Regions from separate parts of the Shewanella indica genome, predicted to be linked through region 2. Evidence: riboswitches for the same ligand, from Rfam matches in the RefSeq annotation. Region 2 holds a riboswitch; the other holds the start of a gene.

Region 1 (15,728 bases), 1.7 Mb from region 2:
CCCCGGCATAGGCCTTGGGGTATTGGCCAGTGGTGCCAAGCGGGTCTCCGATGAGATGCTGATGGCCTCCAGCCGCGCCTTGGCAGAATGCTCGCCGCTGGCGCTCAACGGCAGTGGTTCCCTGCTGCCTAAGCTGGAAGAGATCCAGAAGGTCAGCAAGCACATCGCCTTTGCCGTCGGCAAGGTCGCCATCGAGCAAGGCCACGCATTGCCGACTTCCGATGAGATGTTGCAACAGGCTATCGAGAGTAATTTCTGGCAGCCTGAGTATCGCCGCTACAAGCGTACTTCCTTCTAAGAGCGTCCGCACACATAAAAAACCGGCATATTAAGAAGATAATGCCGGTTTTTTATTTAGCCATTGGCTATCACATCTCGAATACTGTTGAGTAAGCGCCTGTCGGTACGAGCTTTTTTCAACTTGCGCACACTCTCCTTGAGCGCCGACTGTGAAATACGATCATATATGCCGCTATATTCCTGCTCGGCAATAGCCTTATCGGTATCCGCCAGCTGGGCGATATCCTGGGCCATCAAACTCAGTTGCAACCAGGCCGATGCGATAAAAAAGCCGTGAAATTCGGCTCTGGGCAGCAACTTGGCAGCACTTGGCGGCAACTTGTCCCAAGCCTGTTTGAACTCAGACTCCTTATCCTCCAGCAGTTGTTCAAACAGATTGTCATAGGCTTCTTTCAGCGCCGTCGGCAACTTATCCATGGGCAGAACTTGAGAGCAGATATTGATGGCGGCACTATGTGCCTGTTGCCGGTATTGAGCATCAACTTGAGTCATTGTGTATTCCGTCTAAAAGCGATTGGCGGCGAGTATAGCACCGGCATGAAACAGCAATCCATCTCCAATTGGCACCATGAAAATACCAAAAAGTCAGCGAAATAACGGAGCCAAGCGGGCTCAAAACCAGGTAACAGGCATTGGATGAAACCCTACTTGGTGCGCAAATTTAACGATTTATTGCTGGTCAGCCAATGCCCTGGTGCGTATGCTTAGTAACATAATATAAACATATCTCTATCGGTAAGCGTGAAGTCATACTTTTTGAAATCAGCCTTCGCTCTGCTACTTTTGTCCGGCATGGTTCCGCTCGCTCAGGCATTGGATAACCCCGAGGCAGATAAGTTATTCAAACTGCTTGAAAATGGGCAGGTCAATAATGTTGCCAAGGTGGAGCAAACTCTGGAGCGGATAGCCCAATTGTTGGCAGATAACGATCTTGATCGCCAAGTAAGACTCAGGCGCGCCCGCTGTTGGAGCTATGACATCAATAATAATGCCAAGGTTGATGCAGCAATAGATTACGCCAATACCCAAGAACAGATGGCTGAAAATCAAGCTTATCCGGAAGCCCTGACCGACTTTCGCCTGTGCCATGGTTGGTACTCTCAACTCAAAGGTAATATGGAGCAGGCCAAAGCCGACTATGACCAAGCCTTACAACAAGCCTACCAACTCGAAGACCGCCGGTTAATCGCGGATGCCCGCAGTATGCGTGGTGCCATGTATTCTTTTCAGGGCAATTTTGCACTGGCATTGGAAGATCTTCTGACCGCCCAACAGCTCTATGAACAACTCAAACTGGATTATTGGAGCCGCTACAACTTGGTTGATCTCGCTACCAGCTTTCGTCGTTTCGGCGATCCGCAGAGTGCACTCAACTATTACCGCCAATTGGAACAGGCTTATCGCCAAGGAGGCCATGAAGAACAAGCCTATATTGTCAATGGCGAGATGGCCATAGCTCTCGAGGAATTGGGAGATTTCGAAGCGGCTGTAACCAAATTCCAGCAGTCTTACAACTATCTCAAACGACAAGGAATGACTGTCGAAGCCGCAGGAGTTTCGGTCAATATGGCAGGTTCGCTGTTGAAACTCGACAGAATAGAGGATGCCAAACAGGCATTGGAGCGCGCCAAACCATTTGTGACCGAGCAACAGGGTGGCTTTTACAGCTTTATGCAACTCTACAGTGCCGATTTGCTGCTGCGCCAAGGTCAGGCGGAACAAGCTATGGTCCCCTTGGCCAAGGCAGAACAGAGTTTTCGGGATATCAGTAATGACAGGGGATTGGCCGAACTCTATCTGCTCAAAAGTGAAGTATTGGCCGCACAGGGACTTTGGCAAGAATCAACAAACGTGCTCAAATCATATATCTCCCTGCATTCTGAACTGGATAGTAAGCTTCAGTCATACCGCACCACAGAGATGCGTACCCGCTTCAATGCCGACCGCATGGCAAAAGAAAACCAACGTCTGCTGGAAAGCGAGCGTCTCAAAGAACAGGAGGTGCAGATACTGCAGCAAAACCGCCTGTTGCAGCTGGCGGTGCTGATCCTTGCCAGCATCATTATTTTCATTATGGCGATTCTGGCCTATAAACAAACCGGAAGGTCACGTCAATTTCAGAAGATAGCCCATACGGATCATCTCACTCAGTTGGCCAACCGACGCTATACCTATCAAAGGGGAGAAGCGTTATTCAATCAGGCCAAACATTCAGGCGTACCTATGTCTGTTATTCTGTTTGATGCCGATAACTTCAAGGATATCAACGACCAGTTTGGTCATGATGGCGGTGATAAGGTACTGCAACACCTGGCGAGCGTGAGCCAAACGCTTATTCGTGAGCAAGATCTACTGGGGCGGATCGGTGGTGAAGAGTTTCTGCTGCTGTTGCCGGAAACCAGTCGAGAAGAATGCCTGAAGATTGCTGAGCGTTTACGTCAAACCTTGGCAGAGTCAAGTCCAGAGGCGCTTGCAGGCGAGTCCAGAGTCACCATCAGTGCCGGGGTGGCGACTCTCAATACCGAGTTACAATTTTCAGAGCTGCTGAAACTGGCAGATAACGCTCTATACCGCGCCAAAAATAAAGGGCGTAATAGGGTAGAAAGCGCCTGAACCTCCCCCACCAATCAGTAATTCAGTGGCTATGCCATAACACTTCAGCCTCAGGCAGTGACGCCTTTGCTCCAAACCATTCAAAATACAGAGCATCAAATTCGCCACTTCGCTGCAATGCCAGCAGCGCCTTGTGCCAGGCTTCGACTCGCGCAGGATCTGTGCCACTGGAGAACGCCAGATATAACCGCAAGTGTGCCAATTCCAGCACAGGTCTCACAGCAGTCAACGGTTGATCCAATTGCCGCAAGACGCCCTGAACCGCGATCTCTGCCTGACACCAATAACGCACCCGCTTATGCAGCAACTGCCTGGCCGAATACTGAGGAAACCCCGAGATTAGCAACCGCTCATCCGCAATATCCCTCAACAACCTTTGCGCCGGAGAGTGACGATAAATCGCTATATTACCGGCCGCAGCCGCCTGTGATAGATCTGCCGGAGTGAAGTCATCATCCATGCGGGCATAAAGCTGGATACGGGTTTCGGCAATCGGGCCAACAAAATCAAATTGCTGCCGTCGCTGTTTATCAATAGAAGTGGCAAATAACAGGATATTGGCATGATGAGTTGCCATATTTATGGCGCGGGCCCAAGGCAAGATCTCTATGACTGGCTCATCATCGGTGGCGGTGACTTTGTGGTTCAACGCCTTTACCAAGGCAACGGCATAACCATCAGTTTGTCCTTGGTATTCATAACTCATGGGTGGCCAGGCTTCGGTCAAAAGCCTCAGAGGCACAAGTCTGGACTCGGGAGGCTCATTCCCGGCCTGGACGAAACCAGCAAAAATGCAGCCACACACAATCAAGCAGGCCCAAAACAGAGGCTTAATTGTCGGCATATATTCATTCCCCCTCGGTTTCAGCATAGCACCGACAAAAGCCAAAATCGCCGTTTGCGGCAACTGTGAGCGATTCTGCTTTACTGATATAATCAGGTCTTTTCCCCGGTCAGCCTCTGTTCATGTCAGCTCCTCAACCACCACAATTTGATCCCTGTATGCTTGGAAAGCTCGCCCGCGACATAAAAGCCTGGGGCAAAGAGCTGGGTTTTGCTCAAGTGGGGATCACAGATACAGATCTTCGCCGCGAAGAGCCCAGGTTACAGGCCTGGCTCGATAAGGGCTATCACGGTGAAATGGGCTATATGGCCAGCCACGGCATGATGCGGGCCCGCCCGGCCGAGTTGCATCCCGGCACTTTGCGAGTCATCTCAGTACGGATGGACTATCTGCCGCCAGAAGCGGGGTTTGCCTTCAATCTCAAAGATCCTAACCTTGGCTATATCTCCCGTTATGCCGGTGGCCGCGACTATCACAAGCTGATGCGTAATCGCTTGAAAAAGTTGGGCGAGCGCATAGATGAAGCGCTCAAAACCCTGCAACTTGAAGGCAGTGGCTTTCGGCCCTTCGTCGACTCGGCTCCCATTCTGGAACGGCCGCTGGCAGCAAAGGCCGGGATCGGCTGGACAGGTAAACACTCACTGATCCTCAACCATGAGGCCGGCAGTTGGTTTTTCCTCGGCGAACTGCTGGTGAACCTGCCGCTACCCTTGGATGTCGCCATAGCCGAAGGCTGCAACACCTGCGTTGCCTGCATCACAAGTTGCCCAACCGGCGCCATAGTCGAGCCTTATGTGGTCGATGGGCGCCGCTGTATCTCCTACCTCACCATAGAGCTGGCCGGCAGCATTCCGCTGGAGTTTCGACCACTGCTCGGCAATCGCATCTACGGTTGCGATGACTGTCAGCTGGTATGCCCCATCAACCGCGCCGCCCCTTTGACCGCAGAGACAGACTTTCATCTAAGGCCACAACTTAAGCAACCCAAACTGCTGGAGCTGTTCGCCTGGAGCGAGACCGAGTTTTTGAAAAACACCGAAGGCAGCGCCATTCGCCGCATAGGTCATGAACGCTGGCTACGTAATATTGCAGTGGCGCTGGGCAATGCCCCCGGCAGTGAAACCATAGTTGTCGCCCTGCAGGCGCGACTGACAGATGCCTCGGAGCTGGTCGCCGAGCACATAACGTGGGCACTGGCGCAGCAGGCAGAAAAACTCAGCGGCAAGGACACAGTGCCCATTCCCGCCCGCAAGACAGGACGCCTGATCCGGATAGTGGAAAAAGGCCTGCCAAGAGATGCCTAAATTCAAGTCTAATCCAGGGTAAAACCCACCTTGATGGTGACCTGCCAATGAGCGATGACACCGGCTTCCAGGTGGCCGCGGGTATCTATCACTTCAAACCAGCGCAGATTGTGCAGCGACTGACTGGCCGCCGCGATGGCATTCTTGACCGCTTCATCTGAGCTGATGGGGGATGAACCTGTCAGTTCTATTATCTTGTATACATGGCTCATGGGGCTTCTCCTGATAGTTATCTGAGTCCGGTTGCTGACCTGAGTATAGACAGAAATGGCCGATGGCATATTTCCCTCAGTTTCTGTATATTTCTCAATTGGATAACCATCAGAAAAAATCAAGGGATTGCCATGCAATTAAAACATTCAGGTCCAGGGATAGCCTCATTTGTCACCAGCATATTGAGTGGAATCGCCCTGTTTATTACTTTTATTGTTGCCGGAACCCTGGAAACAACAACACCGGGCGGCATGGATGAAAACTCCATGGAAGCGGTTCTTGTAGGGTTAATGATCATCTTTATGATGCTGGTCTGTCTGGTGTCTTTGGGGTTGGGTATTGGTGGCCTGGTACAAAAAGAGCGGCAGAAAATCTTCGCCATTCTGGGCACAATCTTTTCAAGCTTGATCATCCTGGGCACTGTGGGCCTGATGATACTGGGAATAAGCATGAGTTGAATCTTTACCGTGTTGAAGTCAATCAACATCAGGGGCGCATTGCGCCCCTGACTATTATTAACCACAGAATTTTATCACCCGAGTCGACGTCGCAACTCCCTGGTGGCATCAACCATGTTCTTTAAAGCCGGCTCAACTTCCTCCCAATTACGGGTCTTCAAGCCGCAATCCGGGTTAACCCAGAGCTGGCGCAGAGGAATTTTCTGCGCCGCCTTTTCAATCAGGCTCACCATGGCCTCCACTGTTGGAATGTTGGGGGAGTGAATATCGTAAACCCCGGGGCCGATTTCATTGGGATAGTCAAAGTCTTCAAAGGCATTCAACAACTCCATCCGTGAGCGCGATGTTTCTATGGTGATCACATCGGCATCCATGGCGGCAATTGCGGCAATAGTGTCGTTGAATTCGCTGTAGCACATATGGGTGTGAATTTGGGTCTCGTCCCTGACACCGGCGGCGCTGAGCTTGAAGGCGGCCACAGCCCAATCGAGATAATGGGCCCAATCGCTGCGTTTGAGCGGCAAGCCTTCCCTAAAAGCCGGCTCATCAATCTGAATAATGCCTATGCCCGCCTGCTCCAATGCCACCACTTCATCGCGTATCGCCAGAGCCAACTGAGTCGCTATCTGTTCGCGGCTAATATCCTCGCGGGCAAAGGACCAATGCAATAGGGTCACAGGCCCGGTCAGCATGCCTTTCACCGGTCTGTCGGTTAGACTCTGGGCATACTCGGCCCAGTCGACTGTCATCGCCTTGGGACGGGTCACATCGGCATAGATCAGCGGCGGCTTAACGCAACGGGAACCATAACTCTGCACCCAGCCATGTTTGGTAAAACCTACGCCGTCGAGCTGTTCACCAAAGTATTCCACCATGTCGTTGCGCTCGGCTTCACCGTGTACCAACACATCTATCCCCAACTTGAGCTGACGTTCTATGGTATCCCGGGTCACCTGTTGCAGTTGCTCTGTGTATACCGTATCGTCCAACTCCCCCTTGCGCCAGCGGCTACGCAGGTTACGAATGGCCGCCGTCTGCGGGAATGAACCTATGGTAGTCGTCGGCAACAAAGGCAGCTTGAACCTGGCCTGCTGGGCTTGTCTGCGCACCTCAAACTCATGGTTTCGGTCGTAATCAGCCGCAATCAAGGCATCAATTCTGGCACTGAGCGGTTGATTACGCCCCTGCGCCCTGGCCGCGCGCCGACTCCGGCAACGGGTGACCACGGCTTTGGCATTTTCAGTCTCAGGCGCCTCCAAAAGCGCCTTGAGCTCCTGCAACTCGGTGAGTTTTTGCCGGGCAAAGGCCAGTAAGCTCTTGAGCTCGGGCGCCAGCGCGGTTTCCACCTCAAGATCCACCGGGGTATGCAACAGGGAGCAGGAAGTAGCGAGCCAGAGCCGGTCTCCCAGATCCCGTGCCAGTGGCGCCAACTGCTCGGCCACAAGATCCAGATCGGCGGCCCAGACGTTACGGCCGTTGATCACCCCAACCGACAACACCTGCTCGGGTGCCAATGCACCAGCAAAGGCCTGCAACTGCTCGGGCGCCGTTACCAGATCCAGGTGAATACCCGCCACCGGCAGTGCCGACAACAGACTTTGATGGTGGGCGACAGTGCCGTAATAGGTTGCCAGCAACAGCTTGAGCGGCGCCGACTTGAACACGCCGTAGGCCTGATTAAAGGCCTGCTGCCAGTTGTCATCCAGCTCAAGTGCCAGCGCAGGTTCATCCAATTGCACCCATTCAACGCCTTGGGCGGCAAATCGGGCCAGAATGGTTTGATAACATTCCAGCAGCGCCGGCAGCAGTGTCAAACGGTCGAACTCTGAACCCACTGTTTTGGACAGATACAGGAAAGTGACCGGCCCCAAGAGTATCGGCTTGGCGGTGTGGCCCAACGCCTGAGCCTCGGTCACCTCTTCAAACAACTGTTCCCAGGCGATATCGAAGCGTTGATCTTCGCTGAGCTCAGGCACCAGATAATGGTAGTTGGTGTTGAAGTACTTGGTCATTTCAGACGCCGGCGCATGCTTGCCACTGGGCGCTCGGCCACGGGCAATCCGGAACAGGGTATCGAGATTGACAGCGCCGCCATCACTGTGACGCTCTGGGATAACCCCCAGAGTCGCACTCAGGGTCAGTACCTGATCATAGTAAGCAAAATCGCCGACCGGTAACAGCTCCACCCCGGCATCAGCCTGCCACTGCCAATGGGTGCGCCTAAGCTCATTGGCAACGCTTTCTAATTCGGCCACGCTGGACTCACCACGCCAATACTTCTCCAAAGCAAACTTGAGTTCACGTCGACGCCCGATACGGGGAAAGCCAAGACTGTTTAATCGCATAATGTATACCATCCTTTATAAAACATGCGGCAAATGACTGATGACGCCGGAATACAACAAATAAACATGGGCGTCTGGACGTCTAGAAGTTTATTGTGTTAGTCTCAACACAGGCAACCGAATTGAATTCAAGGGCAACATGAGCGGCATTCATGTGGAGAGGAAATGATAGAACTGAGACACCTTCGTACTCTGATAGCACTGAAAGAAAGTGGCAGTCTGGCCGGCGCGGCGAAGAAACGTTTTGTCACCCAGTCGGCACTGTCGCACCAAATTAAAGAGCTGGAGACCCGAATTAACTCCCAGGTATTTGTCCGCAAAAGCAAACCTCTGACCTTCACGCTTGAAGGTAGTCGTCTGCTGACCCTGGCAGAAGAGATATTACCTCGGGTACAGGAAACCGAATTTGTACTCAAGCGAGGCCTATCAGGAAACTGCGGCCCCTTGAAGGTGGGTATTGAGTGCCACAGCTGCTTTCGCTGGTTAATGCCTGTGATGGAAGCCTTTCATCAGTCTTATCCGGATGCCAATCTGGATCTCTCCAGCCGCCACCTGTTCGACTCACTTAATGCGCTGGAAACCGGTGAGCTGGATATAGTGCTAACCTCAGATCCTGTACCCGGCCATGCCCTTGCCTACCAGCATCTGTTTGATTTTGAGGTGAGACTGGTGATGGCCAAAGATCACCCGCTGGCAGGCAACAGTTATATTTTGCCGCAGCAGTTGGCCGGGGAAGCGATTATCAGTTATCCGGTACCGCTGGAAAGGCTGGATATTTTCCGTCACTTCCTTGAGCCGGCCGGGGTAGTGCCTGGCCCACAAAAACGCTGCGATCTCACCAATGTGTTGCTGCAACGCATCGCCTGTAAAGAAGGGGTAGCGGCCTTACCCAGCTGGTCACTGACCGAAACCCAGGGCTTGAGCCTGACCTCGGTGAAACTGGGGCAGGAAGGCCTGAAACGGCCGCTGTTCGGTGCCTACCGCCGCGACAGCAGCAATAGAGTGCAACTGCAAAGGCTGCTGGAATTGATTGCCAAAGAGGGATTACAGCGTCAGGACAGACACTGACTGAGCGGCTGCCACCGTCCCTTAAAGGCGGCGGCAGTCACAAAGCATTTAGAGAGGATTCAGCAGCAGACCGCGCTGGGACAATACCCTTCTCAGTACCAGTCCGGGCGAATTGGGATCCCGGGTCTGTCTCAGGTTATGAGCAACCATAAACTCGCTTTGCAGCTCATCATCCAACCCCAGAGATTCAAAGGCTTCCACCGTCAGCGTCTGCTGCTGGGTCTCTATCAGAGTCTTGATAATGCCCAGCGGGAAGCACTGCTCGGCTTCGGCGTTGAGATAGGCAAACGCCGTCAGGGCAATGATCTGACCGAATACGCTGAATAGTGCCAGAGTCTGCACTTCGTCCGCGTCTATCTGTACCCCTTGCATCTGATGCAAACTGTCCACAGATTCGATCGCCACTGACTCGGTCAAACGCCAATAGCCTTGTACCAGCTTGCGATATGGCTGCGGCAATTCATCGAGCCGCTCCTTAAGATAGAAACTAAAGGCATAACGGTAGATATTGACCTGTCCAAGGCGCACCAAGGCATCCTTGAGGCTGCGGTTGGGCTGGACTGAAGGTGAGAGCGCGTTATTGCTGCGCCACAGCAAATGGGCTGCCAGCGCGGGATCGGTCGCGACAATATCGATCACATTGCGGATATCACCATCGGCAATAATAGCCTTCTTAAGCGGGATCAGGATGCCGCGGCGCCCTATCACCTGCTCTTCGTTGGCAATAATGGCACGCACTTGAGTAAAAACCTGCTGCTCAAGATCTGTCATGTGATTCTTTAAACCTGCTGTTATTTATTATGAAGGCACTATTGCCATTTATTATGGCAGAGAATTTACCCACAAAACGCCCACCAGGGTCAAGTTCAATCGATAATTAGCCCGGTTTTTGCTAAATAGAATCAAAAAAGTAGCATCAAAAAGCGCCCGCCTCCTGCAGCTTGGAGAAGATGATTTGTGCCAAACGTAAATAACCCTGTTGATTAAGATGTACATTATCTGACTTGAGCTCGTTTGAACGCAAAAGCTCAGATAGAGTATCCTCCAGCAATATGGCACCGTGCTTGTCGGCCAGTTCGGCATATAAAGGCAGAGGTGACAGCAACAGACTCTTTTGCGGCACAGCCAGCAGCACTACCGGAATTTGCCGCTCTTTGGCCTCAAGTAACATGGTCTCAATGTTTTGCGCCAATTGCGCCTGGCTGCGACCGCGGAGAATATCGTTACCGCCTTCAAGCAAAATAAGCAGATCCGGCTTGGTTTCATCCAGCAGCGCCGGCAAACGCTCAAGCCCGGCAGCCGATTGCTCACCGGAAATCCCGGCGTTGATCACCTCACAACGGCACAACTCAGCCAGACGGCTGGGATAATCATGCCCGGCCTTGGCACCCACGCCTTGGGTCAGGCTGTCACCGAAGGCCAGCAGTTTGCCATTGCTGCCGATATAAGCCAGCTTGGGTTCTGAGCACGCCAGCAAAAACAGCGACAACAGGGCTATAACCCCGCCTCTCAAACCATACCTAAAATCAGCTTTCATATTTCGACTCTTGCCTCCTTGTCGGTGCTCGAAAAGGCCCAGGTTCTAAACTACAACCGATAGAAATACGGGCAGAAAAAAGCCGGGAAACCCCGGCTTTCTATGCTATCAGAAGCGATAGCTGACGCTGAATCTCAGCGCCCGGCCGCTTCCTGAGTAATAACCATCGCCCCAGGTACTGAAATAACCTGAGCTGGCATATTGCTTGTCAAACAGGTTGTCGACCCTCAGGCTGGCAAGCCAGGCATCACGGCTGTAGTTGAGGGCGATATTTCCCAGCCAGTAGCTGTCCAGTTTATCGTGCTGATTGCCATTGTCACCTTCCATATATCTGTCACCCAAATACTGGCCCTCGACAAATAGTTGCCAGTGCTGACCAAAGTCCACACTGGTGTAGACACGCCCTGAATGCTCGGCCACCCAGGAGAGAGATTTGCCTTTGTTGGCGCCTTCAGTAAATTCGGCATCGATATAGTTGTACTCAAGTCCCAACTGCAGCATCTCATTGAGCTGCCAGTCCCAGTCGAGGCTGGCGCCATAACGACGGGAAGCATCGGCATTGACGTTGGCACCGGGGAAAGCGCCGCCGATAGGCATATCGGCACTGGGATCAAAGACAATTTCATCTTCCAGCGACAGCCGGTACAGGTTCAGACGCAGGCTCTGGTTGCTCAAGGTCCAATCCCAGCCGGCTTCAATGGAACGGCCGGTCTGCGGCTTGAGGCCGACGACCGTTGGCGGCGTATAAGCTTGCTCATCGACCTTGGCGAAACGGAAGCTCTCATCACCGCGAAGATAAAATCTGTGGCCTTCCAGCGGCCGATAGTTGAGCCCCAACTCGAGCGCGTGAGCGTCTTCATCCAGATCTATGCCATTGGGATAAACTTTACCATCCTTGAGTTCATCCTTGACCTTGGCATAGCGCCCACCCACCACATAGCTCAGGCTGCTGGTCAGTGGCACATTGGCCTGTAGGTAGGTGCTGGTCATGGTTTGGGTATTGCTGCGCTGCATATAACTGAGATCGAACTCGGTTTCACCCCGTTGAATATCTGCGCCTATGACTATGCTCAGCTCACCATTGCGGGTCTGATAACGCCCAAGCGCCTTGGGGTTGAATTCCAACAACGAGCGCTCGTTCCGACCTGGGCTGCCATAGCTGACGCTGGACACTAGAGTGTCACTGTAGTTAAGGTCCGCAACCAAAGCCCAGTTGGCGTGCACCTGGCGCTGAATATGAGCACGCCAGGCGGAAGTCATCTCATGGTTGTAATCCCCCGGCGTCGATGTCGCCTGGCGAGGATCGGCCTCAAACTGAGCCAGGGTCAGTGAGCCTGGGGTCTGACGCTTATTATCGTAGTAACTGCCTTCGACAAAGAAATTGGTCAGCTCTGAATCATATTGCAGACGCCCCAGTACCGAACCGGTTTCGTTGGCATTGTTTTTACGGTAGTTGTCACTCTCGTTATAAGCAGCAGCCAAATAGTAACGCCAGTTGTCATTGATGGCACCGGACAGATCGCCACGGCCTTCGTAGGTATCGAAGCTGCCACCTGAGAGGGTCAGGTTGCCACCGCTGGCATTGGGTGCCTTGGTGATAATATTGATCACCCCACCGACGGCCTGATCGCCATAAAGCACCCCGGCACTGCCGGATAGGATCTCCACCCTTTCAATCTGATTGACTGCAATGGCACTCAGACTGGGAGCGGCAATATCGATATTGTTGAGTCGGCGACCATCAATCAGTATCAGGGTGTTATTCACCGCCTGACTGGCAGAAAAACCGCGCATCGCCAGCACAGGCCCTGAGTTATTGTCGGATATTTGAATGCCACTGCGGCCACGCAGCAACTCGCTCAGATTACTGGCACCACTTTGCTGAATATCGGCGGCATCTATGACCACCACATTGGCAGCAATATTGAGCGGCGTGTCATCCTGACGGCCAATGACCACCAGCTGTTCATCCACAGCCTTGGGTGTCACGCTCGCCATGACGGGAACAGAGGTAAATGCACCGCAAAGCAGCGCGAGATGATTTAGTTTGAAACCCATTTTCCTTTGACTCCTGAAAGGGAAACGGGGCAAGAGTGCCACGGCAGGGAGAGCCCCTTGGCTGCCGCATTTCGAGATCTGCCCACCGAAATCATCGAAATACCTCCAGGGCCGGTCTCCGGACTTTGGCTATGCGGTTGACCGCGCAAGAACCGGCTTTTATGACGCCGCTTGGGCGCGCCTGTCTCTCACCATTTACCGTTGCGGGGGCAGTGCCGGATTCTCACCGGCTTCCCGATTATCCCCGGTCTTTAATTCCGGGGCACCACGAGAGGTTGACTGAAATACTGTGCTGTCATTCCCGGCCTGGCCGAGAGCGGGCATTATAGACGTCTATATGGATAAATGTCTAATTTTGACGACGACGGACCACCGCAAATTTACCCTGAAAACAAAAAGGGAGCCGAGGCTCCCTTTTTATGCTCTTAGCTATTAACCCAGCTCTTTGGGGTTACTGCCAAAGCGGTTGTCACCCACTTCGCTATCCTGGCAGTAGAAGACCAGCAGTACAATCCAACCTATAACAGGGATTAGCCCCAACAGCTGCCACCAACCACTGCGGTCAGTGTCATGCAGTCGACGCGCCGCAATCGCAATAGAGGGTAATAGCAGACCCAAAGAATAAATCAGCCCCAGCACTGTGGTACCCAGAGCATAGTCGATAGCACTGACAACCATACTGAAAATGATATAGAACAGAACAAACATCCAGTATTCTGTCCGTCGGGCTCGACCGGTAAAGTCGGCGTATTTTTTGATGGCTCCGATGAAATGTTCCATGTTTTCTCCCAATAACAGATCCAAGATCCGAAAACGCCGCACCAATTATTGAATGGCTTAAGGCAACCAAAGTTTCACCAGAGTTTCTGACTCCCTGAAACAGCAAACAATTTTAACATACCTGAATGAACTGCAAAGTGACAGAAAAGAGATTTACATTCCGTTCGCCACAGAATCAGAGATATCTCACCCCGTCAGTCGTCATTGGTTTACAGATATCGCCAATAAATAACACATCGACGCTTTTTCATCTTACCTGGTCAGCTTAAAACCGCGGCTGGCGGCCAGAGCCTGGATATCGGCTTCCATTTGATCCAGCTGTGCCTGGCGCTTTCGACCTATTGCCCCCGAGTTAGACTTGGATGCCAGACTGGTGAGAATATTGCGCCAGTATGGCACTTGTTTTTTACGCTGTTTACGGCTCAAAGGATTGAGTGGCCGCTGCGCTGCGAGCGCCTTGAGCAAGGCTGCAGTAGCGCCGCGCCAAACATCTGGCAGCGATTCCAGGTTATTCAAAAGCCAGCCAAGACATACCAAGCGACTCACTTCGGTGTGGATAAATCCGTTGTCACCCAAAGGCATTTGCCGCCCCAATAACAAGGCATTGAATTGCCCCTGAATTTCAGTGCTCCAAGGTTTGCGTTGCAGCTCGGTCAGATGCTGGGAGAAGACCATCTTCGCCAGTTCATGCTCAGTAAACAGGCTGCGAATGCCATCGAGCAGTGCCAGAGTAAACTCAGGGTAACGACGACCGAGAGTCCATTGCAATGAAAGCCCGAGAACTGAGCTTTCCCAGATCTCTTCTCTTTTATTTGGCGACTCCCATTTGAGGCACACAGGGACAAACCAGGCAAGAAAACGCGTCTGCCATTCAGGTCTGGCGGCAATATAGCCAAGGGCCTGCCGCCCCAAATAGCTACTGGCCGGGCTGGCTCGATTGACTTCAAGAAATGCCAGTAACTCGGCGGGGTTATCGGCCTCCAGCAACGGCTCAAGCAGTGGAGAGAGTCGCTCTCTGGCCAGGAAAAAGCGCAAACATTGACCCGCTTTGGTCAAAGTCCAACCGCCTAGCGCCAACATAGGCAACGCCAATAGAATACCCAACAGTTCGTGCCAGGTATTTTGTTGCTCTCGATAGTACTGGATATCGGTGCGCGCTATGCCAGGTTCCTCAGGCAAATACCAAAGGGTCACAGCCTCACCGACGCTTTTTGAGTCGCAAAGCAGGCCTGGGGGATTCCAGATATAATGCTCACCGCCGTTAGGCAACTGGTAATGCACCAGGCAATCCCACTCATAACGGCCGACACCCCAGCGCCCCGGGGGCACATATTGTTGAGCACGCCGGGCGATATAACCTTGGGTCTCGACACCTCGCTCGAGCAGGATATTCACTTCCTGCCAGGATTCAACACTGTCCTTGACAAAAAAGAGCCCAAGAGCCGAGAACAGTCCACCGGCAAGCGCAAAAGAGCCGATAAAAGCCAGGTCTTTCCAGATTGCCCGTATCTTTCCCACCGAGCCCCCTTTGATTCAATCCTTTAAGGCCGCGGATTGTAGCAGATTTCAACAATCAGTTGAGGAACACTTCACAGTTTGCCATTGGGGTCTGCGCACGCCACAGAGTCATGCTATGCTCGGGCAAATTGCGAAAGGAGTAACAGCATGAAACGCCCTATCATTCTCGACTGCGATCCCGGCCATGATGATGCCATTGCCTTGATCCTGGCCCTGGCCAACCCTGAACTGGAACTATTGGCCGTGACTACCAGCGCCGGTAACCAAACCCAGGAAAAAACACTCAACAATGCCATGCGAGTGCTTACTCTACTGGGCAGAACCGATATACCTGTAGCCAGCGGTGCCCCCAAGCCTTTGGCAAGGGAGCTGATCATTGCCGACAATGTTCACGGTGAATCCGGGCTCGATGGTCCTGAACTACCGGATCCCGCCTTTGAACCTCAGCCGGTAATGGCCTGGGAACTGATGGCCGAAAAAATCCGCCAAAGCAGCCAGCCGGTGACTCTGGTGCCCACCGGGCCATTAACCAATATCGCGATTTTCCTGAGTGCCTATCCCGAACTCAAATCCCGTATCGAACAGATAGTGCTGATGGGCGGCGCCGCCGGTGTCGGCAACTGGACTCCTGCCGCCGAATTCAACATTTTTGTTGACCCGGAAGCGGCCGACATGGTGTTCAAGTCAGGT
Region 2 (15,728 bases):
TGCCAAACCCGGGGCTTATCACTGAGTGCGTGATGCCTGAGCGCGATGATGTGGAAATCATCTCTATCGCGGCCGATGGCAAAGAAGTGTCGCCATACTACGACAGCCTGATTGCCCAGATCATCATCCGTGGTGAAAGCCGGGACGATGTGATTGCCAAGATGTATGACTATCTGGATCAGGTGGTCATCAAGGGTATCGCCACCAACATCCCGCTGCTGAAGCGGATCCTGGCCGACGAGACCTTCCGTGAAGGCGTGTATGACACCAACTATCTGCCGCGCCTGATGGCCGAGCTGGATATCCCTGCCCTGATCGCCGAAATGGAAGCCGCTGCCGAAACTCAAGGTGTGGATACCGAATCGCTGCGTGTGGGTGAGTCCAACGAGCTCAAGGTGTTGGCTCAGGGCGCGGGTATCTTCTATACCTCTCCGGCACCGGGCGAAGCCGACTTCGTCAAGGAAGGCGATATAGTGACTGTCGATCAAACGCTGGCACTGACCGAAGCGATGAAGATGTTCTCTCAGGTGACACTGGCAGGCTTTAACCGCAAGGGCGCCGAGCTGTATCCAGAGGACAAGAAATACCGTATCGAGCGGATCCTCAACAGTAATGGTCAACAGGTGTCCCAAGGCGATTTGCTGTTTGTGGTTTCCCCAGTGGAAGACTGAGGTTACAGATAGTCAGCTCAGGTAAATCGTGAACTGTTAAGCCTGAGCCTTTGCAGTTTCATTTATAAAGTTAAAAATCCGGTGGCTAACAGTCATCGGATTTTTTTATTTAACTCTCAGCATACCTTACACAATTGCCTAAGGTCTTGCTGAAAGCTTGTCTGCCATTGGCTTGTTTCCCATCAATCTATTTGCTGCTGGTTTAAGTTCCTATTTGCGGGACATAGACATTAAATGACAACCAATATGATAAAAATCAATATGATAAAAAAATGCCAGCCGCCCTAAAGCTGACTGGCACTTGCCAAATGGTCAATAGTTGATGAATGAAGAAGAATGAGTTTAAAATTCCCGGGTACTTAAACTATCAGTACCCTTTGAAAACTATGTCAATACAGTTTAGAACTTGTAATCCAAGGTCAAATATACTTGCTGGCTGTCATTAATTTCGATGCCGTTCTTTTCATAGTCCTGGGCCAGGTAACGATAGCCAAGGTCTGAGGAGAAATGTTCACTCCATTTGTACTGGACACCGACTTGACCACCCCAGACGAAATCTGTTGAAGATTTGCCGGCAATCTTGTTGTCATTGGCGCCCATACTGACACCGGCGAACAGATTGACATCTTTATGCACCGGCAATAGGTAATCATAGGATACCAGCCAGCTGTATTGTTCCTGTTTGTAGTTGTTGGCGGCAACGCTGAACTTATCTTCCATGTAACCAAAAGTACCGGTAATACGGTGTTGCTGTTCAATCAGCATACCTATACGTGCCTGATAGCTCATATCTTCGGTGTCTTTATTGACTGCGCCCTCAATTTCATCAGCCTGGTAGCCCAGACCTGCCCCGGCGAAGTACTCTATCTCGACTGCTTGTGCACTGCTACATACCAATGCTGCTCCTGCAGCCATCATCATTATTTTGTTCAGTTTCATCATAGACTCCTAAGACTGCTAAGTCGTTTTATTAAAATGTTTATCGGGTTGATGAGTCATACTTTAAGGTAAGTTAAGCGCTTACAGAAGCCCGCAACTATGTGTCTCTTTGTCTCAAAAAATAGAACAATAAGAGCCTTGTCACAGAGATAGCTTCAGATCTTGTGTGATAACTATTAGAGGAGGGGGTGATGCTGAGATTGCCGCCGCTAAAGTCTCTATCTACTTGATTATATTGTGTATTTTGGATTGTCCAAGTTGGAGTTGTTAGGCCGGTTGTGCACAAGTCCCATGCGTGCGTAGCGTCGGTTTACCGGCTTGGATGTAAGGTGTTTTAAGCCGTCGAAGCTCCAAGCTCATTCATATAATTTTATTATTTAACAGTTGGTTAGATTTTGTTTGGCGATTTGGTGAGTGCATGTTTTTACCCTTCCTGAACCTGAGCTGACTCATTGCTAATAATCCTTCGGGATATCCAACACCGCTGATATAGATGCTGATGTTTTCGCGGCTTTTACACCAGCCCTCAGGGCGAAAGCCCAGAGTGCTGTGATTGGAGACAATAACGGATTTTGGGAAGCGCTTGTTTTAAAGAGGAACAATGGGCAGCAATCAGGGGCTCTGATGAGAAAAGGCGAGAGCCCCTGAACAGCTCAGTTGTTCGCTTAAGAGCTTCTTTTACTCAGGATCATAATCCAACACCGGGGCCAGCCACTTCTCGGCTTCGGCCACTGTCATCCCTTTGCGGCGGGCGTAGTCTTCCACCTGATCTCGGCCTATGTTGCTTACCCCAAAATAGCGTGATTGCGGGTGCGCAAAGTACCAGCCGCTGACCGCCGCCGTGGGGTACATGGCAAAGCTTTCGGTGATCTTGAGGTCGATACACTCGTCTGGCTTAAGAAGCTGCCAAAGCAGGCCTTTTTCCGTGTGGTCCGGGCAGGCAGGGTAGCCGGGAGCCGGGCGTATGCCCTTGTACTTTTCACGAATAAGCGCCTCGTTATCCAGGTTTTCTTCTCTGGCATACCCCCAGAACTCCTTACGCACCCGCTCGTGCATCCGCTCGGCAAAGGCTTCGGCCAGGCGGTCGGCCAGACACTTGAGCATGATGGCGCTGTAGTCATCGTGGGCCGCCTCGAAACGGGCAATATGGGCGTCGATGCCATGGCCGGCGGTGACCGCAAATCCCCCCATATAGTCGGCCACGCCGCTCTCTTTGGGAGCAACAAAGTCAGAGAGACAGAAGTTGTGGTTGCCCACCCGCTCCAGCTGCATCCGTAGATGATGGGTGGTCAACAACACTTGGCTGCGAGAGTCATCTGTGTAGATCTCTATATCATCGAAGTTGACGCTGTTGGCGGGAAAGAGGCCGATAACGCCCTTGGCGGTGAGCCACTTCTCTTGGATGATTTGCTCCAGCATCGCCTTGCCGTCGGCATAGACTTTACGGGCCTCAGTACCGACGACTTCATCATCCAGGATCTGCGGGAAATGACCGTGCAACTCCCAGGCGCGGAAAAACGGTGTCCAGTCGATGCGCTCGAGTAAGTCCTCAAGCGGATAGTCGTCAAACACCTGGATCCCCGGGGTGTTGGGCTTCACCGCTTGATAGTTGGCCCAGTCGTGGCTGCAGCGGTTATCCCGTGCTACCTGCAAAGGCACTATCTGTTTGCGCTTGGTCTGCGACAGGCGCTTTTGGCGCATCATTTCATATTCGCGGTAGGTTTCGTCTATGGTGGCCTGGCGGGTTTCATTGTTGATGAGCTTGCTGACCATAGGCACGGCGCGCGAGGCATCGGCGATATAGATGGCGCCGTGGGGGTAATGGGGCGCTATCTTTACTGCGGTATGGATCTTGGAGCAGGTAGCGCCGCCGATAATCGCCGGCAGGGTCAGACCTTCGCGCTCGAAGGTTTTAACGTTGTGCACCATCTCATCCAGGCTCGGGGTAATGAGCCCGGACATGCCTATGATGTCGACCTTCTCGGCCTTGGCAACTTCGATGATTTTCTCCACCGGAACCATGACACCCAGATCTATCACTTCATAGCCATTACAGGCCAGCACCACCCCGACTATGTTCTTGCCTATGTCGTGAACATCGCCCTTGACCGTGACCATCAGCACCTTGCCGTTGCTCTGGCCTTCGACTTTTTCGGCTTCGATATAGGGATTGAGATAGGCGACCGCCTTTTTCATCACCCGGGCGGACTTGACCACTTGCGGCAAAAACATCTTACCGGCGCCAAAGAGATCGCCCACCACGTTCATGCCGTCCATCAGCGGGCCTTCAATCACATCCAGCGGCCGCTTGGCCTGCAGGCGCGCTTCTTCGGTGTCGGCGTCTATGTACTCGGTGATCCCTTTCACCAACGCGTGTTCCAGGCGTTTGTTGACCGGCAACTTGCGCCATTCGAGATCTTCTTTCTTGCCTGCGCCGCCCGGGCCACCTCGATACTTCTCGGCGACCTCGAGCAGTTGCTCTGTGTTACTGGAGTCGGCAACCGGGCAGGGCAGGTTGAGCACCACGGCCTCTACCTTCAGCTTCAGCTCAGGGTCGATATCATCATAGATGGCCAACTGACCGGCGTTGACTATGCCCATATCCATCCCCGCCTTGATGGCGTGATAGAGGAACACGGCATGAATGGCTTCCCGCACCGGGTTGTTGCCGCGGAAGGAGAAAGAAACGTTGGACACCCCGCCGGAAATCATCGCATGGGGCAGGTTGGCCTTGATATCTGCAATGGCGCCGATAAAGTCCACCGCATAGTTATCGTGCTCCTCTATGCCGGTGGCGATGGCGAAGATATTGGGGTCGAAGATAATATCTTCCGGCGGGAAGCCCACCCTATCCACCAGTACCCGGTAGGCGCGGGTACAGATCTCGGTTTTGCGCTCCCGGGTATCGGCCTGGCCCTGTTCATCGAAGGCCATGATGATGGCGGCGGCGCCGTAGCGCTTCACCAGTTTGGCCTGTTCAATAAACTTGGCCTCGCCCTCTTTGAGGGAGATGGAGTTGACTATTCCCTTGCCCTGAATGCACTTGAGCCCGGCCTCAATCACCTCCCACTTGGAGGAGTCGATCATCACAGGCACCTTGCTGATATCCGGCTCTGAGGCGATAAGGTTGAGGAATTTCCGCATCATCTCGACCCCGTCGAGCATGCCCTCATCCATGTTGATATCTATGATCTGGGCGCCGTTTTCCACCTGGTCACGGGCCACCTCCAGCGCGGTTTCGTACTGACCTTCTTTGATTAACTTGAGAAACCGGGCCGAGCCGGTGACATTGGTGCGCTCGCCCACATTCACAAACAGGCTGCTTGCATCTATGGTCAGGGGTTCCAGTCCGGAGAGGCGACATGCTACCGGCAGCTCAGGCAGCGGCCTTGGTGCATGAAGGCTAACAGCTTCAGAAATCGCCTTGATATGCGCAGGCGTGGTGCCGCAGCAGCCGCCGACAATATTGAGCAGCCCCTCTTCGGCCCAGGGGCCTATCACGCTTGCCATCTCTGCCGGAGTCTCGTCATAGCCGCCGAATTCATTGGGCAGGCCGGCATTGGGGTGCGCCGAGACAAAGCACTCGCTGATACGGGAAAGCTCCTCGACATAGGGCCGCAGTTCTTTCGGGCCCAGGGCGCAGTTGAGGCCTATACTCAGCGGCTTGATATGTCTGAGAGAATGGTAAAAGGCCTCTGTGGTTTGCCCTGTCAGGGTGCGGCCCGAGGCATCGGTAATGGTGCCGGAAATCATCACCGGCAACTTTTGGTCCAGTTTCTCGAACACATTTTCGATGGCAAACAACGCCGCCTTGGCATTGAGAGTATCGAAGATGGTTTCCACCAGGATGATGTCGGCGCCACCGGCGATCAGCGCCTCGGTGGATTCGCTGTAGGCCAACACAAGATCGTCGAAATGTATGTTGCGAAAGCCGGGGTCATTCACATCCGGGCTGATGGAGCAGGTGCGGTTGGTGGGGCCGAGCACCCCGGCCACATAGCGGGGAATACCGCTGGCGGCGGCCACCTCATCGGCCACTTCGCGGGCGATTTTGGCGCCTTGGTAATTGATCTCCGCCGCCAGGCTCTGCATCTCATAGTCGGCCATGGCAATGGTGGTGGCGTTGAAGGTGTTGGTTTCTATGATGTCGGCACCGGCCAGCAGGTATTCCCTGTGAATGGTCTTGATGATCTCGCTCTGGGTCAGTACCAGCAGATCATTGTTGCCTTTGACATCGCAATGCCAATCTTTGAAGCGCTCGCCGCGGTAATCGGCTTCTTCCAGCTTGTAGTCCTGGATCATGGTGCCCATGGCGCCATCTAAAATCAGGATCCGCTCTTTGAGGGTCTGTTTGAGCTTGAACTCTGTCTGGCTTGGGGAGTGCTGGGAAGTCGCCATAGGGTTACCTTTCATACCTGTCTTATTGCTGTTTTACATTCGCGGTGCTTGGCATCCGCGACATCATCTCTGCCGACCTGACGCCCGGGACACTATCTGGCATGATAGCCAAAGGCGTGTGTGGGCGCGGAAAGTTATTTTGGACATTTATACGTATAGACGTCCATAATATACGGATTCCGGCGGCCTGCGGCAAGGTTAAATTGGCCCGGTAACCACCGGACTCTGACGGGAGAAGTGTGTGGCTGAACATAGGCAACTGAATATCTATCTGCTGCGGCACGGTGAATGTGAAGGCGGCGAGATTATCCGCGGCCGCAGTGATGTGGCCCTGAGCGATGAGGGCAAAGCGCAGATGTGGCGTAGCTGGCGGGCTATCAGTAGTGCGCTGGAACAGTTGCCGAGTGCTCCCGACCGCCTGACGCTGCTGAGCTCTCCGGCCCAGCGTTGCCAGGCCTTTGCCGCCGAGCTCAAGGCCGATATGCCCGACTATTTCCCGGCGCCGCTGCAGCAGCATGACTGGCTCTGGGAGCTGGACTTCGGTGACTGGGACGGCATGAAGGTGGCGAGTGTCTATCAGCAGCATAGCGAGGCGGCCGAAGCCTTCTGGCGTGACCCTGTGGCCAATACTCCGCCGGGCGGGGAATCGCTGCCAGCCTTTCGTAGCCGGGTGTTGGATGGCTGGCAGACTATGGTGCAGCGCTGGCTTGCGAGAGAGGTTAGTTGTTCCGAAAGCTCTGATTCAAGAGACTCTGGTTCAAAAGGCTCTGGTTCAAAAGGCTCTGGTTCAAAAGGCTCTGGTTCTTCAGCAAGCGCCGATGCAGCGCTGATCTTGACTCACAGCGGGGTTATCCGGCTGCTGCTGGCCGAGATTTTGCTGCCGGGGCAAATACCGCCTGCGGCAGTGTTCAACGCCTTGGAGCTACCTTATGCGGCCTGGGTCAGAATAACCCTCTATGCCAGCCGTGATGCCAGCGGTGATGCCAGCGGTGAAAATGACCAGGAATGGCAGTGTTTCAGCAAACTCCACTGGCCGCAATAGTGCTGTGCTATTGCGCCGGGCAATTGTGCCGGGCGATAAAACCGGGATAATAACCCCAAATGGCCGCCAAGTGCGGCAGCAGCCAGGGTGTTGGCGCCTTTGCAGGTGAACCAACCCAGGGAACCGGGAAAGCCCGGACTGTGCCCGCAACTGTGAGTCGCCTTTGGCGGCGAGTCAGGAGACCTGCCCAGGCTGATAAACCAAACCAGAAACCCGGGCGGGTAAACCGGGGGAGCGAATAGATGATTCTTCCACTGCAGCTTGAGCCTTCTGCCGGTCACAGGCTCAATGTCGGGGGGCGGTTATGAGCCTGGCACTCAAGGTGCAACAGCTTAGCTGGCTTCCCGGTGGTCACAGCGTATTGGCCGATGTGGGTTTTGAGCTGCCAAGTGGCAAGATGCTCGGGCTCATAGGCCCCAATGGTGCCGGTAAGTCGAGCCTGCTGCGCTGCCTCTATCGTTATATCCGCCCGGATAGCGGCCAGATCCAGCTGTTTGGTCAGGATATCCATAGCTTGTCTGCCAAAGCCTTCGCCAAAGAGGTGGCCGTGGTGCTGCAGGATACCCCGGCCCAGTTGGCACTGGATTTGACTCAATTGGTGGCCATGGGACTGACTCCCCACAAGGGGTTGTTTGATATGCCATCGGCGACCGACAAGGCCCAGGTGCAGGCGGCATTGGCGCAGGTCGGGTTGCAGCACAAGGCCGCAGAGCCTTTCGCGCAGCTTTCCGGCGGTGAGAAGCAAAGGGCCTTGATTGCCCGCGCCATAGTGCAGCGCCCCAAGCTTTTGATCCTGGACGAGCCCACTAATCATCTGGATATCCGCTATCAGATCCAGATCCTCGAGCTGGTGCGCAGCCTGGGGGTCACGGTGATCGCCTCGATTCACGATCTCAATCTGGCCTCGGCCCTGTGTGACGAACTCTTGCTGCTGGATAACGGCCGCCGTATTGCCCACGGCTCGCCCCAGAGCGTATTGACCGAAGACAGAATTGCCGGTGTCTTCGGTGTCTGCTGCCAGGTGGGAAAGCATCCGCAGTTAGGAAGGCCGCTGATCCACTACTTTTACGGCTATCAGTCGCGAGAGCCTGGTCACGGCAAGGCTGTAAGCTCGGCGGCGCTCGCCAGTGGCGAGGTTCAAGGCGCTGCGATAGTCGAGCCAATGGCAGGGCCTGCCTCGGCCGAAACCTGTGTTGCTCACAAGGAAACTGACCGGCGCCCAGGCTCGGTGGGAGGTGGCGCATGAATACTTCCATGGCCACACCGGGGCGCTCGCTTATCGGCTGGTTTCTCAGGCCCTTGCCCAGACTTTACTGGTGCTGGCTGCTGTTGCTGCTCGGCACTGTGTTGACACCCTTGGCCGCCGCGGGTTTTGGCGCCGCCGATATCAGCCTCTTCGATGTGGCAAGAGTGATTGGCAAACACCTGCTGGGCGTGGGTGAGCCTTCTGCCATCAGCGAGCGTATTGTCTGGGATCTGCGCCTGCCGCGTATCTTGCTGGCCTTTATCGCCGGCAGCGGTCTGGCATTGTCGGGTTATGTATTGCAGGCGGTGACCCGCAACCCGTTGGCCGATCCTTACCTGTTCGGTATCAGCTCGGGCGCCAGCTTCGGCGCGGTGGTCTCGGTCGCCCTGGCGACCGGCCTTGGCCTGAGTTCGGCCATCTCCGGGATATCGCTGCCGCTGGGAGCCTTTATCGGTGCCAGTTTGGCTGTGCTTATGGTACTGCTGCTCGCGGGCAGGAATATCGGCAACCAGATAGAGAGAATGTTGCTCTCCGGGGTCGCCATCTCCTTTATGTTCAGCGCCCTCACCAGCTTGATCTTGTATTTTTCCACCCCGCAGGCCACCACCTCCTTGCTGTTTTGGAGTCTGGGCAGTTTTGCCCGTGCCAGTTGGGATGGGCTTGGACTGCCCACTCTGGTGGTGCTGGCGGCCTTGCTGGTGATCCTGGCCTTCAAGCGCCAGGTGCTGGCGATGCTTGCCGGTGATGAAACCGCCCACACTCTGGGGATCAGGGTGCAAAGGCTCAGGGTTTCCATGCTGCTGTTATGCTCGCTTATTACCGCCACTCTGGTGGCCCACTGCGGCGGGATAGGTTTTGTGGGGCTGATGGTGCCTCATATTGTCAGGTTGTTGCTGCCGGGGCAGCATCCCATGGTGCTGACGGCACTGGCGGGCGGCCTGTTTATGGTTTGGGTCGATGTGCTGGCTCGCAGCATACTGCCCACCCAAGAGCTGCCGGTTGGGGTGATCACCTCGGCCATCGGCAGTCTGTTTTTCCTGATGGTGCTGCGTAAACGCGGCCAATAACGATAAGAGAGGGAAGGATGTACCAGGTTGCAGCAATCAATCACGCGCTGGATGACGCGATTCAGGCCCGCATAGACAACAAGACCAAACCCCTGGGCGCTTTGGGTGAGCTGGAGGCTTTGGCGCTGCAGTTGGGGCGCATTCAGCTCGGTTCCGCCACCGATGAGTTAGTCATCCGCTGCCCCGTGATGCTGGTGTTTGCCGCCGACCATGGTATTGCCGCGGCCGGGGTGTCGATTGCTCCCAGCGAGGTGACCACCCAAATGGTGCTTAACTTTGTTGCCGGCGGCGCCGCCATCAATGTGTTTTGTCGCCAGACCGGCTTCGAGCTGGAGGTGATTGACTGCGGCATTCTCAGTCCCTTGGGGATCCCCGAGGTTACAGAGCAGCGTCTGGGCGCCGGTACCGGGCCTATCCACAAACGCGCCGCCATGACTCTGGGCGCTGTGCATCAAGGGTTTGCTATGGCGCGCACCTTGGTAAAACGCCATATCGATGCCGGCAGCAACCTGCTGGCGCTGGGGGAGATGGGAATAGGCAACACCTCTTCTGCCGCCGCCGTGATGGCCGCCCTGACCGGTCTGCCTGTGAGTGAATGTGTCGGCCGCGGCACCGGCATAGATGCCGCGACGCTTAAGCGCAAATGCCTGCTGATAGAGCAGGCACTGCTGCTGCACCACTGCGAGCTGACCGAGCCGCTCAGTATCCTCGCCTGCCTCGGAGGCTTTGAAATAGTGCAGATGACAGGGGCCATGTTGGCGGCGGCCGAATTTGGCGTGCCCGTGCTGGTGGACGGTTTTATCGCGTCGACAGCGGCGCTGGCGGCTGTGCGTTTGGCGCCGGGGGTGAGGGATTATCTTATTTTTGCCCATGAGTCTGAAGAGCGCGGCCACAAGTTGCTGCTCGAGGCCATGTCCGCCAAGCCCTTGCTCAGGCTTGGGCTCAGGTTGGGCGAAGGCTCGGGCGCGGCGCTGGCGCTGCCTTTGGTGCAGGCGGCGGCCAACTTCTACAACCAGATGGCCAGCTTTGGTGAAGCCGGGGTCGACAAGGTGGTAGAGCCTGCTACCCAAGAGGTGCTCTGATGGGATTCTGGCTCGGGCAGCTGCGGCTATTTTTGATCGCAATAGGTTTTTTCACCCGTATTCCTGTGCCCAGCGCCCTGACGGTGGACAGCGACAGCCTCAACAAGGCCAGCCGCTACTTTGGCCTGGTGGGCGTGGTGGTAGGCTTGATCTCCGCCTTGGTGTTACTGCTGGCCGCCGGCATATTGCCAAGCTCCATCGCCATAGTGCTGGCGATGATTAGCAGTGTGCTGGTTACCGGCGGTTTTCATGAAGATGGCCTGGCCGATACCGCCGATGGTTTCGGCGGCGGTTGGCGGGTAGAAGACAAACTGAAAATCATGAAAGACAGCCGCCTTGGCAGCTATGGCGCCTTGGCATTGGTGTTGGTGTTGCTGCTCAAGTACCAGCTACTGCTGGAGTTGGCACTTTACGACATCAACCAGGCGGCGCTGGCCCTGGTATTGGCGCACTGTGTCAGCCGGGTGACGGCGGCCAGCATTATCTTCAGCGAAACCTATGTTCGCGACGAGGGCAAAAGCAAACCTTTGGCGCAGCAGCAGGGGCTCAATGAGTTGGGTATTTTGCTGCTGACTGGAATTGTGCTGACGGCACTGCTGTCCACCACGCTGCTGTTCTGGCTATTGCCGACCATGTTGTTGCTGCGTTGGGCCCTGGTGTTTTGGTTCCGGCGCCAGATTGGCGGTTACACAGGTGATACCCTAGGGGCGGCGCAGCAGGTGAGTGAGCTGGCGGTTTATATGCTGTTGCTGGCATTGGGAGGCAGCCCGGCATGATCCATCTTATTCTGGGCGGTGCCCGCAGCGGCAAGAGTGGTTACGCCGAGCGGCAACTGGCCGACTTGTGCCCGGCCAATGTCCGCCCCTGGTATCTGGCAACGGCCGAGGCCGCCGATGAGGAGATGGCCCGGCGTATCACCCACCATCAAACTGAACGCCAAGGCGGCAGCCTCGAATGGCAGTTGGCCGAGGTGCCGCTCGATTTGGCCAAGGCGCTTGTGCAGCGCTCAGGCTCTGGAGCGCCGGTATTGGTAGACTGCCTGACGCTTTGGCTCAGTAATCAGCTCTGCTTAGGTGCCGATATGGCTTGCGAACGCGCGGCCTTGCTGCAGGCGGTAGCCGGGTTTGACGGCGATCTGCTGCTGGTGAGCAACGAAGTCGGATCCGGCATAGTGCCGCTTGGGGAGCTGAGTCGGCGTTTTGTCGATGAGGCCGGTTGGCTCAATCAGGCGCTGGCCGCAAAGGCCGACACAGTCACTCTGGTGGTCGCAGGTTTACCGCTGGCGTTAAAGCCTGTGAGCTCTGATAGCAGTGGCTCCCTGGGCTTGAGCGTTTCGGGTACAAGCCCAGATCAGCGGGGTAAGGTATGAGTAATCCAGTACCCCATAATGGCGCAGAACTTAAAGCTGAATTGTCGGCTCTGGCCCGGCCTGGCCGCAGCCTTATGGTGCAGGGCACCACTTCGGATGCCGGTAAGAGCACCTTGGTGGCCGGACTCTGCCGGGTGTTTCATCGTCATGGTCAGCGAGTGGCGCCCTTCAAGCCGCAAAATATGGCGCTCAACAGCGCCGTCACCCGGGATGGCGGTGAAATTGGCCGGGCCCAGGCGCTGCAGGCGGTGGCCGCCGGTCTTGAGCCGAGAATCGACTTCAACCCGGTATTGCTGAAACCCAGCTCAGATACCAAGGCGCAGGTGATTATTCAGGGCAAGGCGCTGACCAGCCTGGAAGCCGCCGCCTTTTTCGGCCCCGAGAGTCGTGACTATAAAGCCGCTGCCATGCAGGCGGTGTTGGCATCCTGGCACAGGTTGCAACAGGAGTTTGACTGGCTGCTGGTAGAAGGCGCCGGTAGCCCGGCCGAAATCAATTTGCGCCAGGGCGATATTGCCAATATGGGCTTTGCCGAAGCGGTGGACTGCCCGGTGATCCTCATCGCCGATATCGACAAGGGCGGGGTATTTGCCCACCTGGTCGGTACCTTGGCCCTGCTGTCCGAGAGTGAGCAGGCGCGGGTAAAAGGCTTTGTGATCAATCGTTTTCGCGGTGATATCTCATTGCTGCAGTCCGGGCTGGATTGGCTTGAGGCTCACACCGGCAAGCCGGTATTGGGCGTATTGCCCTACCTCGATGCCCTGCATCTGGACGCCGAAGATGCACTGGTACAGCCCACTGCTCAGTCTCAGGGGGGAACTACCGAGCAGCCGACAACAGCTCAATCAGCACGAGCTCAATCTGAAACAGCTCAAACTGGGACGCGACTGCGAGTCGGCGTCTTGGTGTACCCCAGGATCAGCAACCATACCGACTTTGACCCGCTGCGGCTGCATCCGGATATCGAGTTTTATTATATAGGGCCGACCCATCAGGGCGAACTTCCTGGGCTGGATCTCCTGCTGCTGCCCGGCAGCAAGAATGTGCGCGCCGACCTGGCTTTTATCCGCCAACAGGGCTGGGATAAGGGCATAGCTCGCCATCTGCGCTATGGCGGCAAGCTTATCGGTATCTGCGGCGGCTTTCAGATGCTGGGGCAGAGCATTGCCGACCCCTTGGGGCTGGAAGACTTGCCCGGTACCAGCCAAGGACTGGGCTACCTGCCGCTCACTACCGAGCTGCAAGTCGAAAAACAGCTGCTCAATGTCAGCGGTACCCTGAGGCTTGGCCAATCATCGGCGTCAGTCTCCGGCTATGAGATCCACTGCGGAGCGTCGCGGATCCCGGACAGATGCATGCAGCCACTGTTGCTTAATGAGCGAGGCGGTGACGCCAACTGTGTCAGCGCCACTGAGCCCGCAAAAATCAATGAGCCTGCAAAAATCACTAAGCCTGCAAAAACCACAGTACCTTCACAAATCGCAGGGCCTACACAAATCACAGCAGTCCGCAGCGAAGGCCTGCTGTCGGAGGATAATCAAATTCTCGGCAGTTATTTGCATGGCCTGTTTGACAGCCCAGAGGCCTGTGAGCTGCTGCTCGCCTGGGCCGGGATGACGGCGCCACAGGGCCATGCCGTGGATATCAATCAGCAGCGCCAGCAACAGCTGGATCGTTTGGCCGATGTGCTGGAGCAACATCTGGATTTCAATAAAATAATCAACATATTCAAAGAGGAAGGCCAGGGTGACCGATAATAATCAAACCGATATCAAGGCAGAGCGTCATAAACAGCGGCAGCAGAAAGTGAAAGCGGCGGTGGATGCCAAAATCGCGGCCGCCACCGAAGAGAAGGGCATACTCCTGGTCGTGACAGGTAACGGCAAGGGCAAGTCCACTTCCGGCTTTGGCACTCTGGCCCGCGCGGTCGGTCATGGCAAGCAGGGCGCCGTGGTGCAGTTTATCAAGGGCACCTGGGAGTGCGGTGAGCGCAAGCTACTGGAAGGCGCCGGGGTCAAGTTCGAAGTCATGGGCACAGGCTTTACCTGGGACACCCAGGATAAAGCCAAGGATATCGCCGCCGCCGAAAAGGCCTGGGCGGCCGCCGAAAAATGGCTTCAGGATGCCAGCATAGACATACTGCTGCTCGATGAACTCACCTATATGGTCAGCTACCACTATCTGGATCTGCAGCGAGTGATAGATGCGTTGCAGAATCGTCCCCCCATGCAGCATGTGATCATCACCGGCCGCAACTGCCACAGGCAACTGATTGAATTGGCAGATACTGTCAGTGAGGTGAATAGCGTGAAGCATGCGTTTGAGGCGGGGGTTAAAGCGCAGCCTGGTTTCGACTACTGAATCTGCAGCCTGTTCTTCGAGGCTGACGGTATTGCCAGCGTAGCTTCATCCCATCACCTAGGATAACTAGGCTCAGGGACTGAAGCGACTCGGCGGCTTTGTCAGCCCTCGATCAGACTGCAGTGTTTTACTTTTTGTTTGCGACCGTGGCGTTATTGTCTGCGTCGGCTCACCCAATCACATACTCATTGTATGCTCATGGGCTGAGCTTCCTTGACGGCTTAGCCACAGCCGCAAACAGTTTGAAATGGGTGCATTGGTTTAGGGATTGAAGTGTGTCAGCCCTCGACGACTGTGGCGTTATTGTCTGCGCCTGCTCACCCAATCACATACTCATTGTATGCTCATGGGCTGAGCTTCCTTGACGGCTTAGCCACAGCCGCAAACAGTTTGAAATGGGTGCATTGGTTTAGGGATTGAAGTGTGTCAGCCCTCGACGACTGTGGCGTTATTGTCTGCGCCTGCTCCCCCAATCACATACTCATTGTATGCTCATGGGCTGAGCTTCCTTGACGGCTTAGCCACAGCCGCAAACAGTTTGAAATGGGTGCATTGGTTTTAGGGGCTGAAGTGACTCGGCGGTTTTTTGTTGCCTAAATCAGTGGAATCTTTTTGGCACTTCATGATCAGATCTTGCATCGCAGGTTTACGGTCAATGTCATGGGCAAGTCAAAGCGTAATATCACCAATTGGAAGCAATACAATCATGGGTGACCACCTTTAATGGTCGCTTAACCTCTACTTTTTACTGCCGTTATAAAGGGGGGGATTATCAAGGGGCTGAGGTGTTGATTCAAACTCGCCCCTTGGTTCATATTTTACATTTAGCTCTTGTCATAGTGACGGATGGGTAGCTGGCTGACGCTGTCGAGTCGCCAGGCGCCCTTCTCATACACGAAGCTAACGCTGTGCAGGGCATCCTTAAAGTCATAGCGTTGGTTCGAGTCTGGCAGGAGATTGTTAAACTCCAGCTGAATGTTCTGATAACCATCCTCGATAGACAACTTCCCCAGATGATTTGGCAGATCGATAAGGCGGCTCAGCGCCTTGTCCAACTCGCGATCTTGTATCGGCAGTTGCTGCTTAAACTGCTCACTGAACAGGGCTGCGAAGGCCTGTTTGTCCTTGCTGTGGATATAGGCGGCGTTGGTCCAGTCGGCCAACAAGAGTTCGAAGGTCTTGTTGGCCTGGGTCAGAGATGCGATTGGGGTCTTGTTGTCGTTGGTAAGGTAACTTTTAAGAGTCGCCTCGGCTTCTTCAAGGCCGCGCTCGAATATTTGCGCCACCTTTATCGCCGCCGGATCCTGGCTGGCCTTTAGCTCAGCGCTGACTCTGTTGACGGCCTCCACCCGCTCTTGCCAACTGTTGAAACCCTTCATTAAGCCTTGTAGTGAAGCTTTATGCTGCTTCATCGCTTCGGCGACAGCCTCATCCTGCTGCCGCGCCGCTCTGGCTTCGGAGCTCACATAATCTCTAAAGGTGCTGTTGAGTATGGTTTCGGGGGCATCGAAGTAGAGTCCCGCGCCGCTGTAGGGATCGACCCAGAGATCGCC

Evidence for each region. Region 2 has a riboswitch for cobalamin ahead of SIL79_RS10365 (ABC transporter ATP-binding protein). Riboswitches for the same ligand answer to the same signal wherever they lie in the genome.
Region 1: it holds a riboswitch for cobalamin, as region 2 does, so the genes downstream of both, SIL79_RS02690 (TonB-dependent receptor) here and SIL79_RS10365 (ABC transporter ATP-binding protein) in region 2, are expected to answer to the same signal.

Annotation. Positions count from the first base shown of each region.
Region 1 is NZ_JAWXXR010000001.1:556,770-572,497, forward strand. Features, by position in the region: gene SIL79_RS02635 (NAD-dependent malic enzyme) at 1-298, shown strand, start outside; gene SIL79_RS02640 (DUF3069 domain-containing protein) at 355-792, opposite strand; gene SIL79_RS02645 (tetratricopeptide repeat-containing diguanylate cyclase) at 1,057-2,913, shown strand; gene SIL79_RS02650 (substrate-binding periplasmic protein) at 2,936-3,757, opposite strand; gene queG (tRNA epoxyqueuosine(34) reductase QueG) at 3,916-5,061, shown strand; gene SIL79_RS02660 (dodecin) at 5,070-5,273, opposite strand; gene SIL79_RS02665 (hypothetical protein) at 5,406-5,732, shown strand; gene metE (5-methyltetrahydropteroyltriglutamate--homocysteine S-methyltransferase) at 5,807-8,077, opposite strand; gene SIL79_RS02675 (LysR family transcriptional regulator) at 8,243-9,145, shown strand; gene SIL79_RS02680 (HDOD domain-containing protein) at 9,194-9,916, opposite strand; gene SIL79_RS02685 (GDSL-type esterase/lipase family protein) at 10,062-10,682, opposite strand; gene SIL79_RS02690 (TonB-dependent receptor) at 10,791-12,740, opposite strand; cobalamin riboswitch at 12,833-13,025, opposite strand; gene SIL79_RS02695 (DUF805 domain-containing protein) at 13,173-13,520, opposite strand; gene SIL79_RS02700 (DUF3592 domain-containing protein) at 13,773-15,038, opposite strand; gene rihA (pyrimidine-specific ribonucleoside hydrolase RihA) at 15,186-15,728, shown strand, end outside.
Region 2 is NZ_JAWXXR010000001.1:2,290,935-2,306,662, forward strand. Features, by position in the region: gene SIL79_RS10345 (ATP-binding protein) at 1-671, shown strand, start outside; gene SIL79_RS10350 (porin family protein) at 1,071-1,610, opposite strand; gene metH (methionine synthase) at 2,289-6,008, opposite strand; gene SIL79_RS10360 (histidine phosphatase family protein) at 6,250-7,050, shown strand; cobalamin riboswitch at 7,119-7,255, shown strand; gene SIL79_RS10365 (ABC transporter ATP-binding protein) at 7,355-8,296, shown strand; gene SIL79_RS10370 (FecCD family ABC transporter permease) at 8,293-9,363, shown strand; gene cobT (nicotinate-nucleotide--dimethylbenzimidazole phosphoribosyltransferase) at 9,381-10,445, shown strand; gene SIL79_RS10380 (adenosylcobinamide-GDP ribazoletransferase) at 10,445-11,221, shown strand; gene cobU (bifunctional adenosylcobinamide kinase/adenosylcobinamide-phosphate guanylyltransferase) at 11,218-11,814, shown strand; gene SIL79_RS10390 (cobyric acid synthase) at 11,889-13,571, shown strand; gene cobO (cob(I)yrinic acid a,c-diamide adenosyltransferase) at 13,561-14,175, shown strand; gene SIL79_RS10400 (hypothetical protein) at 15,000-15,728, opposite strand, start outside.